Regions from separate parts of the Idiomarina sp. ST10R2A5 genome, predicted to be linked through region 1. Evidence: predicted binding sites of a transcription regulator. Region 1 holds the regulator's gene; the other holds the start of a gene.
What was found. Region 1 encodes MetJ, which represses methionine synthesis genes. Its sites were predicted from a motif close to TAGACGTCTAGACGTCTA; they were not measured.
Positions count from the first base shown of each region.

Region 2: msrA (peptide-methionine (S)-S-oxide reductase MsrA) is a predicted target of MetJ. The motif match lies at 2,082-2,099, and genes of this name have one in related genera.

Region 1 covers NZ_JBNIEX010000006.1:101,577-109,081, reverse strand. The annotation lists gene priA (primosomal protein N') at 1-130, opposite strand, end outside; gene rpmE (50S ribosomal protein L31) at 298-510, shown strand; gene ACP7FG_RS09255 (malic enzyme-like NAD(P)-binding protein) at 758-2,002, shown strand; gene metJ (met regulon transcriptional regulator MetJ) at 1,999-2,322, opposite strand; gene ACP7FG_RS09245 (bifunctional aspartate kinase/homoserine dehydrogenase II) at 2,497-4,938, shown strand; gene ACP7FG_RS09240 (penicillin-binding protein 1A) at 4,969-7,431, opposite strand.
Region 2 covers NZ_JBNIEX010000007.1:145,896-153,400, forward strand. The annotation lists gene ACP7FG_RS10275 (tetratricopeptide repeat protein) at 1-295, opposite strand, end outside; gene ACP7FG_RS10280 (bifunctional tRNA (adenosine(37)-C2)-methyltransferase TrmG/ribosomal RNA large subunit methyltransferase RlmN) at 329-1,465, opposite strand; gene ndk (nucleoside-diphosphate kinase) at 1,524-1,955, opposite strand; gene msrA (peptide-methionine (S)-S-oxide reductase MsrA) at 2,122-2,667, shown strand; gene ACP7FG_RS10295 (IscS subfamily cysteine desulfurase) at 2,664-3,821, opposite strand; gene iscR (Fe-S cluster assembly transcriptional regulator IscR) at 3,852-4,331, opposite strand; gene trmJ (tRNA (cytosine(32)/uridine(32)-2'-O)-methyltransferase TrmJ) at 4,399-5,121, opposite strand; gene suhB (inositol-1-monophosphatase) at 5,230-6,006, shown strand; gene ACP7FG_RS10315 (DUF3545 family protein) at 6,068-6,238, opposite strand; gene ACP7FG_RS10320 (Rho termination factor N-terminal domain-containing protein) at 6,441-6,740, opposite strand; gene ACP7FG_RS10325 (hypothetical protein) at 6,756-6,953, opposite strand; gene ACP7FG_RS10330 (diguanylate cyclase) at 7,046-7,505, opposite strand, start outside.

The DNA of each region.
Region 1 (7,505 bases):
ATGGCACGCGCACGCGCACTCCCTGCGGCAGCGGCTCAGCACTTTTGCACAGATAATCATAGGTTTGTCGAAGAGGTAACGGCAGGGCGACTTTATAACGTCGTTCGCTGCCCGTGTTGGCTTGCTTCATGGCTCTATTCTGGAACGCTACCGCACAGAATACAAGGCAGCAGATTCTGCTTGATCACAAGCTCAGGATCACATAAAATGCGCGGCTCTTAATTCATTGATGTTTTTTTGCGCATGGTGTTCGGCTTTGGATCGAATGGCGATGCGGCCCATAACTGAGGTAACCCCATGAAACAAGGTATTCATCCTAAGTACGAGACTTTAAAAGTCAGCTGTTCTTGCGGTCACACGTTCGAAACGCGTTCAACCCGCTCAGAAGATCTTCACCTGGACGTATGTTCAGAGTGCCACCCGTTCTACACTGGTAAGCAGCGTGTAATGGACACTGGTGGTCGTGTTGACAAATTTAAGAAGCGTTTTGGTGCTCTGGGCAAGAAATAAGCCTAAGAAAACTTATAGAAAACGCTGCTTAACAGCAGATTTTAAGAAAAAGGCGCTAAACAGCGCCTTTTTTTGTGCCTGTTTCGCTAAGCGGCCTATTGTTAAAGAAAAGTTAACTGGTGTACTTTTGAACACATTGGAAATTTCATTCACCTCATTACCCTCAAAGGTGGAGGTAAGATTTGTTTATTAGCACAAAAGCGATAGACTGATCGGCATTCTGATCACCAGACTCAGGTATCACCGCATGACAGACTTTCGCCAACAGGCACTGGATTACCATCAATACCCGACCCCGGGTAAAATTTCCGTTGAACTCACCACCCCTGCTGAAACCAGTAAAGACTTAGCGCTGGCCTACAGCCCGGGCGTAGCAGAGCCGGTTCGGGAAATCGCGCAGGACCCGGACAATGCCTACAAGTACACAGCTAAAGGCAACATGGTTGCTGTTATTACCAACGGAACGGCTATTCTCGGTCTGGGCAATTTGGGACCATTAGCGTCAAAACCGGTCATGGAAGGTAAAGCACTTTTGTTCAAACGCTTCGCCGGGCTGGATTCCATTGATATTGAAGTCAGTCACCGTACCACACAGGACTTTATCAATACGGTTGCCAACATTGCTGACACCTTTGGCGGTATTAACTTAGAAGACATTAAAGCACCTGAGTGTTTTGAAATTGAGCAGGCGCTAATAGAACGCTGCAATGTACCGGTATTCCATGACGACCAACACGGTACTGCCATTGTTACCGCAGCCGGTATGCTTAACGCGCTGGAAATTCAGGGCAAAAAACTGGCCGAGTCACGCATTGTTTGTCTCGGTGCCGGCGCAGCAGCAATTGCCTGTATGGAGCTTTTGATTAAATGCGGTGCACAGCGCGAACACATTTATATGCTCGATTCTAAAGGCGTTATTCACACTCGCCGTGACGACTTAAACGAATACAAGCAACTGTTCGCTAACAATACCGATAAGCGCACGCTAAAAGATGTTATTGAGGGTGCTGATATCTTTGTTGGCGTTTCAGGCCCAGACCTGCTCAGCCCGGAAGAGCTGCAGCTAATGGCACCTAACCCGGTTATTTTTGCCTGCTCAAACCCTGATCCGGAAATTAAACCGGAAGTTGCTATGGCAGCACGGAACGACTTAATTATGGGAACTGGCCGCTCCGACTATCCGAACCAGGTGAACAATGTACTCTGTTTTCCCTTTATGTTCCGCGGAGCATTAGATGTGCGGGCAACAGCCATTAACGATGAAATGAAGGTGGCAGCGGTAGAGGCCATTCGTCAGCTGGCGAAAGAGCCCGTGCCCGATTCCGTGCTAAAAGCAGCCGATGTCAAAGAATTAAACTTCGGCCGCAACTACATTATTCCTAAGCCTATCGATCCACGCTTGTGCCGGCGTGTGGCTCGCGCCGTTGCTGAAGCCGCAGTGAAATCCGGCGCGGCTAAAATCGATTTACCAGAAAATTATATGCAGGATTAATCGTCCAATTCGTCATCCGTCGGGATGGGCAAGCCCCTGGCTTCCAGCTCTTCCCGCACGGCTTTGGGTATTTTATTCGGATTCGATTTTTGCAAGTCTTCATCTTCGGGCAGCGGCTGACCGGTAAAAGCGTGTAAAAACGCCTCACACAGCAGTTCGCTGTTGGTAGCATGACGCAAATTATTGATTTGGCGACGGGTCCGCTCATCAGTCAGTACTTTTAATACCCGAGTAGGAATTGAGACCGTAACTTTCTTAACCTGCTGACTCTTACGACCGTGTTCAGCATACGGATAAATGTATTCGCCGTTCCATTTCATATTCATTGCTCTGATGTCAGACAAAACCCTGTAAGTTGTAATGAATTGTACCCGACTGAGCGACCCCGTCAAATTTTATCCGTCTAGATGGCTAAAAGTTGCTGACATTTGTCTGACAATATTTTAGCCTTAGTAGCAGTAACCCAATCCATGCGAGTAGTTAAGGAAGGCGGAATGACAACAATACAGCTCACAGAGGAGCAAAAGCAGGCCGTTGCCGACAGTGTTCAGGTACACAAGTTTGGCGGAAGCAGTCTTGCCGACGCCTTTTGCTATCGACGTGTGGCCCGCATTGTAACGGAATACGCCGGCGCGAGCGATCTTGTCGTGGTTTCCGCCGCTGGTGATACGACCAATCGTATTCTGGCTATTATAAACGCCAAACCGCAGCCGGGCGATACCGCCAGTATTCTGCTCGATCAGCTGGAGAATTTTCAGCAAGGACTTATCACTGAGTTATTAAGTGGCGATTTACAACAGCAATTGCTGCAACAGTCACAACAGGACTTCACTCGCTGGCGTCGTTGGTTGGCCGGTGACGAAGACATTGCCCATAACGCCGAGCTACTGTCCTACGGTGAACTTTGGTCGGCGCGCTTATTATCTGCGCTGCTGCAAAAACAGGGCACCCGGGCCGACCACATTGATGCCCGCGACTTCTTACTGGCAGCGGATGCTCCAGAGCCTGTGATTCAGGTTGAGCATTCCCGTGAAAAGCTACTACTGCGGGTAGCCCCTCATTCCGGCACCCGCTTTATTGTCACCGGCTTTATTGCCCGTGGCTTAAACGGCGAAAGCTTGACTCTGGGTCGCAACGGCAGTGACTACTCAGCTACGCTGGTGGGTAGCTTGCTCGATGCTCGCCAGGTCACCATATGGAAGGACGTTGCCGGTGTTTACTCGGCGGATCCTCGTAAAGTTGAACGTGTCGTCAGTTTGCCCACACTGGACTGGACCGAAGCCGAGGAACTGGCAAGACTTGGCAGCCCGGTTCTGCACCCAAGAACCTTTCAGCCAGTCGACCGTCAACGCATGGTCATATCGGTACGTTCCAGCTTAAAAGTAGAAAACCAGCAAACCCGCATTGGTCAGTTCCAGAATACGCAGCCCCGCGGCAAAGTTTTCACGTCTTTGTCCGAAGTGGTTCTGTTTAAAGTTGAGTTGCAGGACAAGGCTTTAGTAAAGCGCCTGGATGAACTGGAGTTAGAGCCGCTGGTCAGTTGGACCGAGCCGGAAAATCATCAGCAATATCTGGTCTTTCACCAAAACCACTTAGACTATCTGACCGGCTGGCTGGACAGTCTGGGCGCGGGTGATGCCATCACTCAAATTCGCGGTTACTCCATGGTCGCTATTGTCGGTAACCGCATTCAGGAAACCGATCAGTTTTCGACCTTTAAGCTCCAGCTTTCAGAACAAAAAGTACGCCGCTTTGCCTTAACTCAGAACGGCGACTCCGCTGTGGCTATTTTAGAGCAGAAGCTTGATAACCGTTTACTGAACCGTTTACACAGTCAATTATTTAACTACCGCCGCAGTCTGGGTGTGCTGGTTATTGGCCGTGGCAATATTGGTACAGCCTGGTTGGAGCTGTTCAGACAACAACGAGACCGCATTAATCAGGTGATGGACGTTCGCGTTATTGGCATAGCCAACTCCCGCCGTTTATGGCTGGATTACAACGGCGTTGAACTGACCCAGTGGGCAGATGACTTCGACCGCCTGGCGCGCCCTTACGTATTGACCGAACTGTTGCGCGAGCTGCCCAATGCGCCATACGACGAGCTGGTTGTGATTGATTTAACCGATGCGAAACAAGTCGCGCAATTATACCCGAGTCTGTTCGCAAACGGTCTTCATATCATCAGCGCCAACAAGCGCGCGGGCTCGGCTGACGAAGCGCTGTACCGCGAAATTCGTACCATCCAGCACGAATACGAACGTGAGTGGCTCTATAACACCACAGTTGGCGCCGGACTGCCTCTGAATTACGCCATTAATGACTTACGCAATTCCGGCGACGAAATCCGTAGTATTTCCGGTATTTTCTCCGGCACTATGTCCTGGCTGTTTGAAAATTTCACCAAAGGTGTGGCTTTCAGTTCGCTGGTACAAGAAGCCAAAGAGAGGGGTTACAGCGAACCCGACCCACGAGAGGATCTGTCCTGCCAGGACCTTGTCCGTAAACTGCTGATTCTTGCACGCGAAATTGGCTTGAATCTGGACTGGCAGGACATTCAGGTACAAAGCCTTGTGCCGGAGAACTTACGCGACATACCGCTTAACGACTTTATGCAACGCATATCTGAGCTTGATGAGCCCATGGCAGCTATGCTCGACGAAGCCGCCAAAGACGGTAAGGTCCCTCGACTACTGGCCAGCTTCACGGTCAGTGATGAGCAGCGGGTTACCGCCCAGGTTGGTATTGAGTACATTCCGGAAGGGGATATGCTGGCAAACCTAATACCCGGCGAAAACATCTTTGTTATCTACACCGACTGGTATTCTGAAATGCCGCTCGTAATAAGTGGTCCCGGTGCAGGTAAACACGTTACCGCAGGTGGTGTTCAGTCCGATTTGAATCAGTTACTGGGTAAACTGGCAGTGGGAGCTTAACGCTCCCACTCATTTAGTCCTAATGCCTGACTAGAATAAATCGTCGTCATTGTCTTCAAAAATATCGCGGTCTGAGTTGCCATTATTACGGCTGTACTCTGTCGGCTCAGTTCCCCGAATGAAGTATTCAAAGCGTGTTGTGTAATCGCTCTTATGCGACAACTTACCAGTTTCTAAGTCGATTCGAACATTCACCACGCCCGGTGGAATACCAAACTCGCGTGAGGGGAACAGGGGTAACGCCTTTTCCATAAATAGGATCCAGCCAGGCAACGCTGTTTTAGCACCAGCCTCACCGCCTGTTATTGCCTGCTGACTGGAGTCCACTTCAGGATGCTTTGACGTACGCCCCAGCTTTCTGGAAACATCATCAAAACCTACCCAGACCGTGGTGGACAGACTAGAAGTAAAGCCCGAAAACCAGGTGTCTCGCACATCGTTTGTCGTACCGGTTTTACCGGCAATGTTACGACCTACCGCTTCGGTAATGGGTTTAGAACGTTGAATACGCCAGGAGGTACCATTCCAGCCGGTGCCATTAGGCCAGCTTCCACCACCCCAGACAGCAGAGTTCATTGCCTGTTCAACCAAAAATGCATTTTGCTCACTGATGACCTGCGGTGCCGGTTTATCGCAGTCGAAACAAGCGCGCGTCGGCTCGGTTTCGTCTAAAACATTACCGTCTGCATCTTCAATTCGTTCAATGAAATAAGGTTCGACCAAAAAGCCACCATTTGCGAAAACAGCAAATGCTCTGGCTACCTGCATCGGTGTCATTGAAAGAGAACCCAGCGAGAGCGATTCATTTTCAGGAATTTCAGAACGGTCCAGCCCAAACTTCGCTAAATGATCCGCCACTTTTTTCACACCCACTTCGCGAATTAGCCTCACTGAAACCACGTTTTTCGACTTAGCCAGCGCTTTACGCAGGCGAATAGGCCCTTCGTAAACTTCAGGCGAGTTCTTGGGCCGCCAGGCAATACCGGAGCCCGGATTCCACTGGTTAATCGGAGCATCATTAACCAGAGTCGCCAGCGTCAATCCTTCTTCAAAGGCTGCTGAATATATTAACGGTTTAATATTAGAACCAACCTGACGTTCCGCTTGTAATGCGCGGTTGTACTGACTCAGTTGGAAACTGTAACCACCAACCACAGCAGCTACAGCGCCGTCATCGGGCCTTAACGACACAATGGCGGAACTTGGTTCAGGAATTTGAGCCAGACGCCATTCACTGCCGTCATTCACCCGGCGCAACCAAATAACGTGCCCGGGCTGCATGATTTCTCCGGCTGTCTCCGGAGGCGGTCCCTGACGTTCTTCGTTCAGGTATTCGCGGGCCCAGTGCATGGCTTCCCAGGGTAAAGTGATTTTCCCCTCGTCTTTAACCATCACTTCCGCAGACTGCTCACCAATGGCTGTCACCACAGCCGGTGTAACCGCACCAATAACGCGTAATTGTTCAAGGTATTGCCGAATAGCCGGTTCTTCCACCGGCTCCTCTTCTTTCTCTGCCGACCACAACAAGCTAACCGGACCGCGGTAACCATGGCGTTCATCGTAACTGTGCAGGTTATCCCAGACGGCCTGACGCGCAGCCAGCTGCACATCACTTCTTATCGTTGTGTAAACCTTGTAGCCTTCATTGTAAGCTTGGTCGTCTCCGTAGCGGTCTACCATTTCCTGGCGCACCATCTCGGCCAGGTAAGGCGCATTGACCGTTACCTCCGCTCCATGACGACGAGCGGTGACCGGAGCATTAGCCGCTTCTTCAAACTCCGCCTGGCTGATTTTATTTTCATCCAGCATACGCAACAAAACCACACGTCGGCGCGCTTTCGAAGCAATCGGGTTTGAAATTGGGTTTAGATTCGATGGCGCTTTAGGCAGACCTGCGATGGTTGCCATCTGTGCTAAAGTCAGGTCTTTTAGTGGCTTACCGTAATAAACCTGTGCTGCAGCCCCGACGCCATGAGCGCGATGCCCGAAGGTAATTTTATTGAGGTAAAGTTCCAGAATTTCATCTTTGCTTAAGAGCTGTTCAATGTGAACGGCAATAAAGGCTTCTTTTATCTTGCGCATCCACGCGCGTTCAAAGTTCAAAAAGAAGTTACGTGCCAGCTGCATGGTAATGGTACTGGCACCTTCCTGAATCTCACCGGTGGTCAGCAACACACTAAAGGCACGCAAAACACCAATAGGATCAACGCCAAAATGCTGATAAAAACGACTGTCTTCAGTTGCCAGAAAAGCATCAATAAGCGGTTGCGGTACGTCTTGCAGCTCCACTGGTATACGCCGCTTTTCACCAAACTGTGAGATCAGTTCCCCGTCTGCTGTGAACACCTGCATTGGTGTCTGCAAACGCACATCGCGCAAAGCTTCCACGCTGGGTAATTCGGGCTTTACATACAAGTAAAGGCTGCCAACCGCTACCCCGCCAATAATAGTACACACCAGCAAGGTGTAAATTAGCCGCTTAAACCACTTCAATTATCTGCTCCATAACCCTTTTTCACTACACCAGTCTGCTTAAACCGCAAAAACCGACATAAATTAGCTCTAAA
Region 2 (7,505 bases), on a different contig from region 1:
TGTACAATGCACCGCTCATAGGTTGCCATGATAATGCCTGTTGGTAAAGTGACAAAGCTGAATCAACGTCATTTGTCGATAAATACCATTGCCCTAAGGCAAGGTTGGCATCCAGAGACTGAGGGTTATTCTTTAATGCGGTTTGCAAATGTGGATGCGCAAGTTTTAACTTCCCTTGCGCTAAGTAAGCAAGTCCCAGCTGCAACCGTACATCTTTACCCTCAGAAACCGACTGTTCAGGGTTAGCGGTACAACCATATAGCACTACGGCTATCAATAATAAAGCGGCTCGCATTATCACACTCCTTGTGCCTGCGATTCTGTTAATTTACGCGGTCTTTACAGCTATTGCTTCTCCACCACGCTGTTTCTGCTGACGCTTCAGTATGCGTTTTGTACGATCAATGACATCGCCGACCAATTGTCCGCAAGCTGCGTCAATATCGTCACCCCGGGTTTTTCTTACCATTACAGTAAACCCATATTCCATCAGTACCTTAGCAAAACGGTCAATACGCGAGTTGCTGGAACGGCCGTAGTCCGAGCCCGGGAACGGGTTAAACGGAATAAGATTAATTTTACTTGGGGTATCTTTTAATGTTTTCGCCAGCGCATGCGCTTGATCAGTTGAATCATTCACATGGTCCAGCATGACATACTCTACCGTTACTTTACGCTGAGCTTTTGACTGCTCAACATAACGACGACTGGATGCCAAAAATTCTTCAATATTGTACTTCTTATTAACAGGTACAATTTCGTTACGGAGTTCATCGTCTGGTGCATGCAGAGAAATAGCCAGCATGACATCAATGCGTTCACGTAACTTTTCCAATGCGGGAACAACACCGGAAGTACTTAAAGTGACACGACGCTTTGATAAACCAAAGCCCAGGTCATCTAACATTAACTCCATTGCCGGAACAACATTGTTTAAGTTAAGCAGTGGTTCACCCATGCCCATCATGACAACGTTCGTTACGGGTTTAATTCCGGTTTTTCCATAAGCCCCTAAAAGCTGGTTCACCCGCCACACCTGGCCGATAATTTCTGCCACGCTGAGGTTACGGTTAAAGCCCTGAGCCCCTGTTGAGCAGAAAGTGCACTCTAAAGCACACCCAACCTGAGAAGACACGCACAAAGTAGCGCGGTCACCTTCGGGTATCCATACCGTTTCCACGTCCTGACCGTCAAACAAAGTCATCGCGAACTTAATGGTGCCATCTGACGACTGCTGTTGTTCACGAATTTCAGGTGCGCGAATTTCGGCTACTTGCTTGAGCTTTTCACGCAAAGCTTTATTGAGATTCGTCATCTCATCAAAGTCATCGACACAAAAGTGATACAGCCATTTCATAACCTGTTCGGCACGAAACGGTTTCTCACCCATTTCACGAAAGAATTCTTTAATCCCCTCACGATTCAGGTCGAGTAAGTTCACTTTTTTATCTATTGCGTTGGTCATAAAGCTCCAGTGTTCTGATGTAGCCTGACGTTTCCGTCAGGCCATATTTTCTTACGTCTTAACGAGTGCGCTGGCAAACTTCTTCGTCGCTGAAGAAGTAAGAGATTTCGCGCGCAGCAGATTCAGTTGCATCTGAACCGTGTACCGCATTTTCGTCTATAGTTTCAGCATAGTCGGCACGGATAGTTCCTGCCAGTGCTTCTGCAGGATTCGTAGCACCCATAATGTCACGGTTTTTACGCACAGCGTCTTCACCTTCAAGAACCTGAACAACGATAGGACCTGAAGTCATGAATTCAACCAAAGCGCCAAAGAAAGGACGTTCTTTGTGTTCAGCGTAGAAACCTTCCGCCTGTTCTTTGCTTAAGTGCATCATTTTAGCACCGACAATGCGTAGGCCCGCAGATTCAAAACGGTTGTAGATAGCGCCGATTAAGTTTTTTGCAACTGCATCAGGCTTGATAATTGATAGAGTGCGCTCTAAAGCCATGGTTATAAACTCCAATAAAATAAAGGGATAAATTAGTCGCGCGGATTATACGTGAGATCAGCACAGAAATCGAATACCCAGTGATTGTTTTTTCACTTATTCTCAGCTAGGATGCCTAAAACAAATTAGCCATATAGACGTCTATTTGACGATAAGGAGTTCTGACATGGCGAACAATGAATACCAACAAGCTACTCTGGGCGGCGGCTGCTTCTGGTGTGTTGAGTCTGCCTTCCTTCAGGTAAAAGGCATTCAGTCGGTTAAATCCGGCTACACGGGTGGTCATACGCCAACCCCCACTTACGAACAAGTTTGCACGGGAAACACGGGCCACGCAGAAGTCGCTCAACTCCAGTACGATCCGAAGCAGATCTCTTACCGTCAAATCTTAGAAATCTTTTTCACCCTGCACGATCCTACTCAGGTGAATCGCCAGGGTAACGATGTTGGCACGCAATATCGCACATCAATCTTCTATCATAATGACGAGCAAAAACGAGAAGCCGAGAAAATTATTGCAGAGCTAGAGGCTGACGATGCATTTGCAGCGCCTATAGTAACGGAAGTCACCGAGTTAGGGACCTTTTATCCGGCGGAGGATTACCACGAAAACTACTACGCCAGAAACCCGGAAAACCCGTATTGTCAGGCGGTCATTTCACCTAAGCTGGCTAAATTCCGCAAAACCTTTGCCGGCCTGCTGAAAGACTAAGCAGCCCCTCGCAAGGTACCGATAGTGCGGTGGATAAGCTCTACTGCACTGTCGATATCGTCTTCGGACGTGTAACGGCCAATACTAAAGCGCAATGAGCTCATTGCCAGCTCATGTTCAACGCCTAATGCTCTCAGCACATACGAAGGTTCAACGCTGGCCGACGTGCAGGCCGAGCCCGACGAAAGCGCAAGATCTTTTAACGCCATTAGCAGCAGTTCGCCATCAACTCCGGCAAAGCTGATATTGGTAATATGCGGAACTCGTTGCTGGTCAGAGCCATTCAGGGTTACGCCTTCTAACTGACTAACACCCTTCCATAACCGCTGCTGCAGGTTTTTAACCCGCACAGGCTCCAGCTCCAGCTCATTACGCGCAATTTCAGCCGCAACGCCCATGCCGACAATCTGGTGGGTTGGTAAGGTACCTGAACGCATACCCCGTTCGTGACCGCCGCCATGCATTTGCGCAAGTAGCCGAACTCTGGGCGTACGACGCACATAGAGCGCCCCAATACCTTTAGGGCCATACATTTTGTGAGCAGAAAGTGACATTAAATCGACCGGCAACTCAGCCATATCCATAGAAACTTTACCGGAAGCCTGGGCAGCATCAACGTGGAATAAGGTGCCATTTTCACGACAAAGTTGCCCAATAGCAGCAATGTCCTGAATAACGCCAACTTCATTATTAACCAGCATAACGCTTACCAGGACGGTGTCTTCACGCAGAGCTGAGCGGAACAAATCCATATCCAGCAGTCCGTCGCTGCCAACGTCCAGGTAAGTAACTTCAAAGCCTTCTTTTTCTAACTGACCGCAAGTATCTAATACTGCCTTGTGTTCAGTTTTCAGCGTAATGATATGCTTGCCTTTAGCCGAGTAATACTGAGCCGCACCTTTTATTGCCAGGTTATCCGACTCAGTAGCGCCGGAGGTAAACACAATTTCGCGCGCGTCGGCATTGATTAAATCAGCAACCTGATGCCGGGCAACATCAACGGCTTCCTCAGCCTGCCAGCCGTATTTATGTGAACGTGACGCGGGGTTTCCGAAGAGACCATCCTGAGTTAAACAGCCCATCATCTTCTCTGCTACAACAGGATCTACAGGGGTGGTTGCAGCATAATCAAAATAAAGGGGTAGCTTGGGCACTTCGTTGCTCCTGACAAACTAAAGACAATATTAAAGATGTGAGTTTAACTTAATCTCTTCTTCACTTTTATTATGAAGTGAATTTTGCCGACTCAGAACATCACCAACATCGCGCTTTTTCATCAGTTCAGCCAAGGTAATGCCGTCCAGGAAGTCCGCTATGCGGTCACTTAAGCCTTCCCACAACGAATGCGTCAAACAACGCTCACCGCCCTGGCAGTTAGCTTTACCCTGGCAACGAGTCGCATCAATAGATTCATCAACGGCATGAATGACCGCACCAACAGAAATATCGGTTGCCGGGCAACCCAGACGATAACCACCGCCCGGACCACGCACACTGTCCACCAGTCCGTGCTTACGCAAACGCGCAAACAGTTGCTCTAAATACGACAGAGATATTCCCTGACGCTCAGAAATGTCCGCTAACGGCACAGGACCATTTGCCGTAAAAAGCGCAACGTCCAGCATAGCTGTAACTGCGTATCGACCTTTTGACGTCAGGCGCATGGTGGTTCCCTCTGGTGTTTAAATCAGCATAATATGTTATGAAATTTTACATTCCTGACTATTTTAGTCAAGTATTGCCTGTCGATTTATCCACCGAGGCTAAAATGCCCCGCAAAATATTAATTTCGTTCTCTTCCGGCCGGGCACGGGTGAATAAGCGGCGTAATTTCGTCATTACCTGCCCCGGGTGCTGACGCACAATGAACCCTGTTTGGCTCAATGTTTTTTCAAGGTGCTCGTAAAACCGTTCTAAATCTTCGGCTCTTGGATACTCCGGTAATTTTCCAGAGCTGCGTTGTTGTGACTCCAGCCACTGCATGCGCAGTTCATAGCACACGGTTTGTACCGCCATAGCCAGGTTCAGAGAACTGTAATCCGGGTTTGTTGGTATATGCAGGTGGAACTGACTTTGCTGCAGCTCTTCATTGGTTAGGCCACTGTTTTCACGACCAAATACTAAAGCCACCTCGTGCTGTCCTACTTCTTCCAGCACTTTTTCAGCACACTCGCGAGGCCCTAAAAGCGGCCAGTCCAGCGTACGGTTACGAGCACTGGTCGCAATAACCAGACCGCAATCGGCAATCGCTTCTTGCAAGGTGTCCACAATAGTCGCCGATGCCAAAATATCAGTTGCACCAGCCGCCAAAGCCGATGCGTGACTGTCCGGCTCCTGCACAGGGTCTACTAACGTTAATTTAGACAGTCCCATGGTTTTCATGGCACGGGCAACAGAGCCTATGTTCCCGGTGTGAGAAGTGTTCACCAGAACAATACGAATGTTATCAAGCATGGCGTTTCCCTTGGATTTTTCTCGACTTATGGAAAAGTTTGGCATGATACCGTAACACTGGTATGATCCGCGACCGAAAATTGTTCTTTTACAGCACAGGTAATTGGTATGCATCCGATGTTAAATATTGCGGTGCGCGCAGCGCGTGCGGCCGGCAAAATTTTAGTTAAAAATTTCGATCAGGGCAGCCCTGTTGAAGCCGAATCAAAAGGCTTAAATGACTGGGTTACTGAAATGGATAAAGCCGCAGAGCAGGCTATTATCAACACTATCAAAAAGTCCTACCCGGACCATGGCATCATTGCAGAAGAAAGCGGTACCCAGGCTGGTAAAGAAAATGACTTCCAGTGGGTTATCGATCCGCTAGACGGCACCACCAATTACATGCGCGGTATTCCCCACTTTTGTATTTCTATTGCTTTGCTTCACAAAGGCTCTGTTCAGCAGGCCGTTGTGTATGACCCTATGCGCGAAGAACTCTTCACCGCATCTCGCGGGGCAGGCGCTCAGCTGAATGGCCGTCGTTTACGTATTTCACCGAAAGTGGAATTAAAAGGCGCAATTATTGCTACCGGGTTCCCATTCAAAATGAAAAACCGCTTACCAGAATACCTGGATATGTTCAGCAAACTGTTTGAACACTGTGCTGACGTACGTCGCGCAGGCGCAGCCGCTCTAGATTTAGCTTACGTAGCTGCTGCACGTCATGATGCATTTTGGGAAATGGGTTTAAAACCCTGGGACATGCTGGCCGGCGAATTATTAATTCGCGAAGCAGGTGGCATAGTCAGTGACTTTCAAGGTGGTCACAACTACATTCAGTCAGGCAACATAGCAGCCGGTGCACCAAAAGCATTAAAACAAATGCTGGCACAAATTCGCTAAGCTGTTTTTCAGTCGCTAAAAAGCAAAACGCCGTCTGAGCTAACCCAGACGGCGTTCTTTTTTATAATTCGATTTCTTCCAAATCGAGCTCTAGCGAGTAATCCATTTCAGAGAGTTCTTCCCGCAACCGGTACTTCTCTTTTAGTTGTTCTATTTCACGCCATTTACGTTTTGCGGCGCGACCCTTTCCAGACTTGTCATTTACCTTTTGCAGTTCTTCGGAATTATCCATGGTATGACCCTCTGCTTTTTTGATACAACTTTTTTAATTATGGTATTAGCGCTGCAGTTAATCTGTTCGTTAACAAAAAAACCACAACTCATAAGTACCACACACCAGGACACATTAAAAGACTTTTGTTACGGTTTTGTTAATAGGTTATGGCAAAGGTGTGAAGAATTACCACATCCTAGCCATGCGTCAGCTTGAACCTCTATTTCTTTTGCCTTATCGCCTCAATCAATTCGTCTTTACTCATTTCGCTGCGGTTATCAATATCAAGCTGCTGCGCCCGGTTATAAAGCTCATCTCTGGTGCGCTCTTCCAGCCGGGTATTGGGGTTACCGGTACCCTGAGTGGTGGTGTTATCAGTAACCCCTTCCTCGCGCCGCTGCTTGTTCACGGTACGACTGGCTATTTCTTCTGCCTCGTCTTCACTCTTACCGTCATCCAGTTGCGACTGCTTGATATGCTGATACATTCGCTCGTCTTTATCACGCCAAACGTCAGGCATAACAGCCTCCTACTCTTATTGGGAGTCCTTGCCACGTTGCTCAGGGGCAATCTGCTTATCTTTTTGCGAATGAGTGTCATGCGTTGAACCCGGCCGACGGTGATCTTCGCGGCTCTGGTTCTCTTTGTCCTGCTGAGACTGCAGTTTACGTTTTTCTTCTTCGGTCAGATCCTGCTCGTGTTTTTTAACTTTCGGATTCATTGGCCCTGTCATAAAGCCTCCTTAATCATTAAAAATGTCAGTGCGTTTTCTTTCCTTTTCATCATTAAGTGTAGAAGAAAAAACAGTAAAATAAAGGCATACACTTAGCCCTTACTCTTATCCTCGTACATTCTCTGGTCAGCAAGCTTCAAAAGATCTTTAGGTGTGCCCGCGCCCCCTGCGTTACTCGCGAACCCAATACTCAACGACGGTTTCAATATGCTTCCTGACACTTCGACGCTCTCACTTTCAACGTTCTTTTTTATATTTTCAATGATAGATGTAATGGCTTCTTCAGTCTCAACTCTATTCACAACTACTAAAAACTCGTCACCTCCCATTCGGGCCACGATATCCGAAGCTCGGACCGACTTCTCAAGACCATTAGCGACGAGTTGTAACATGCTATCACCCACATCATGACCATATTTGTCATTCACTTCCTTAAACCGGTTGAGATCAATGACCAACACATAAAAATGTTTTTTGGGCTTTCTCTTACTCATTAAGTTTTCGAGATAACTGAGTGAAAACCGTCGATTAAAAAGCTGAGTTAAAGCATCT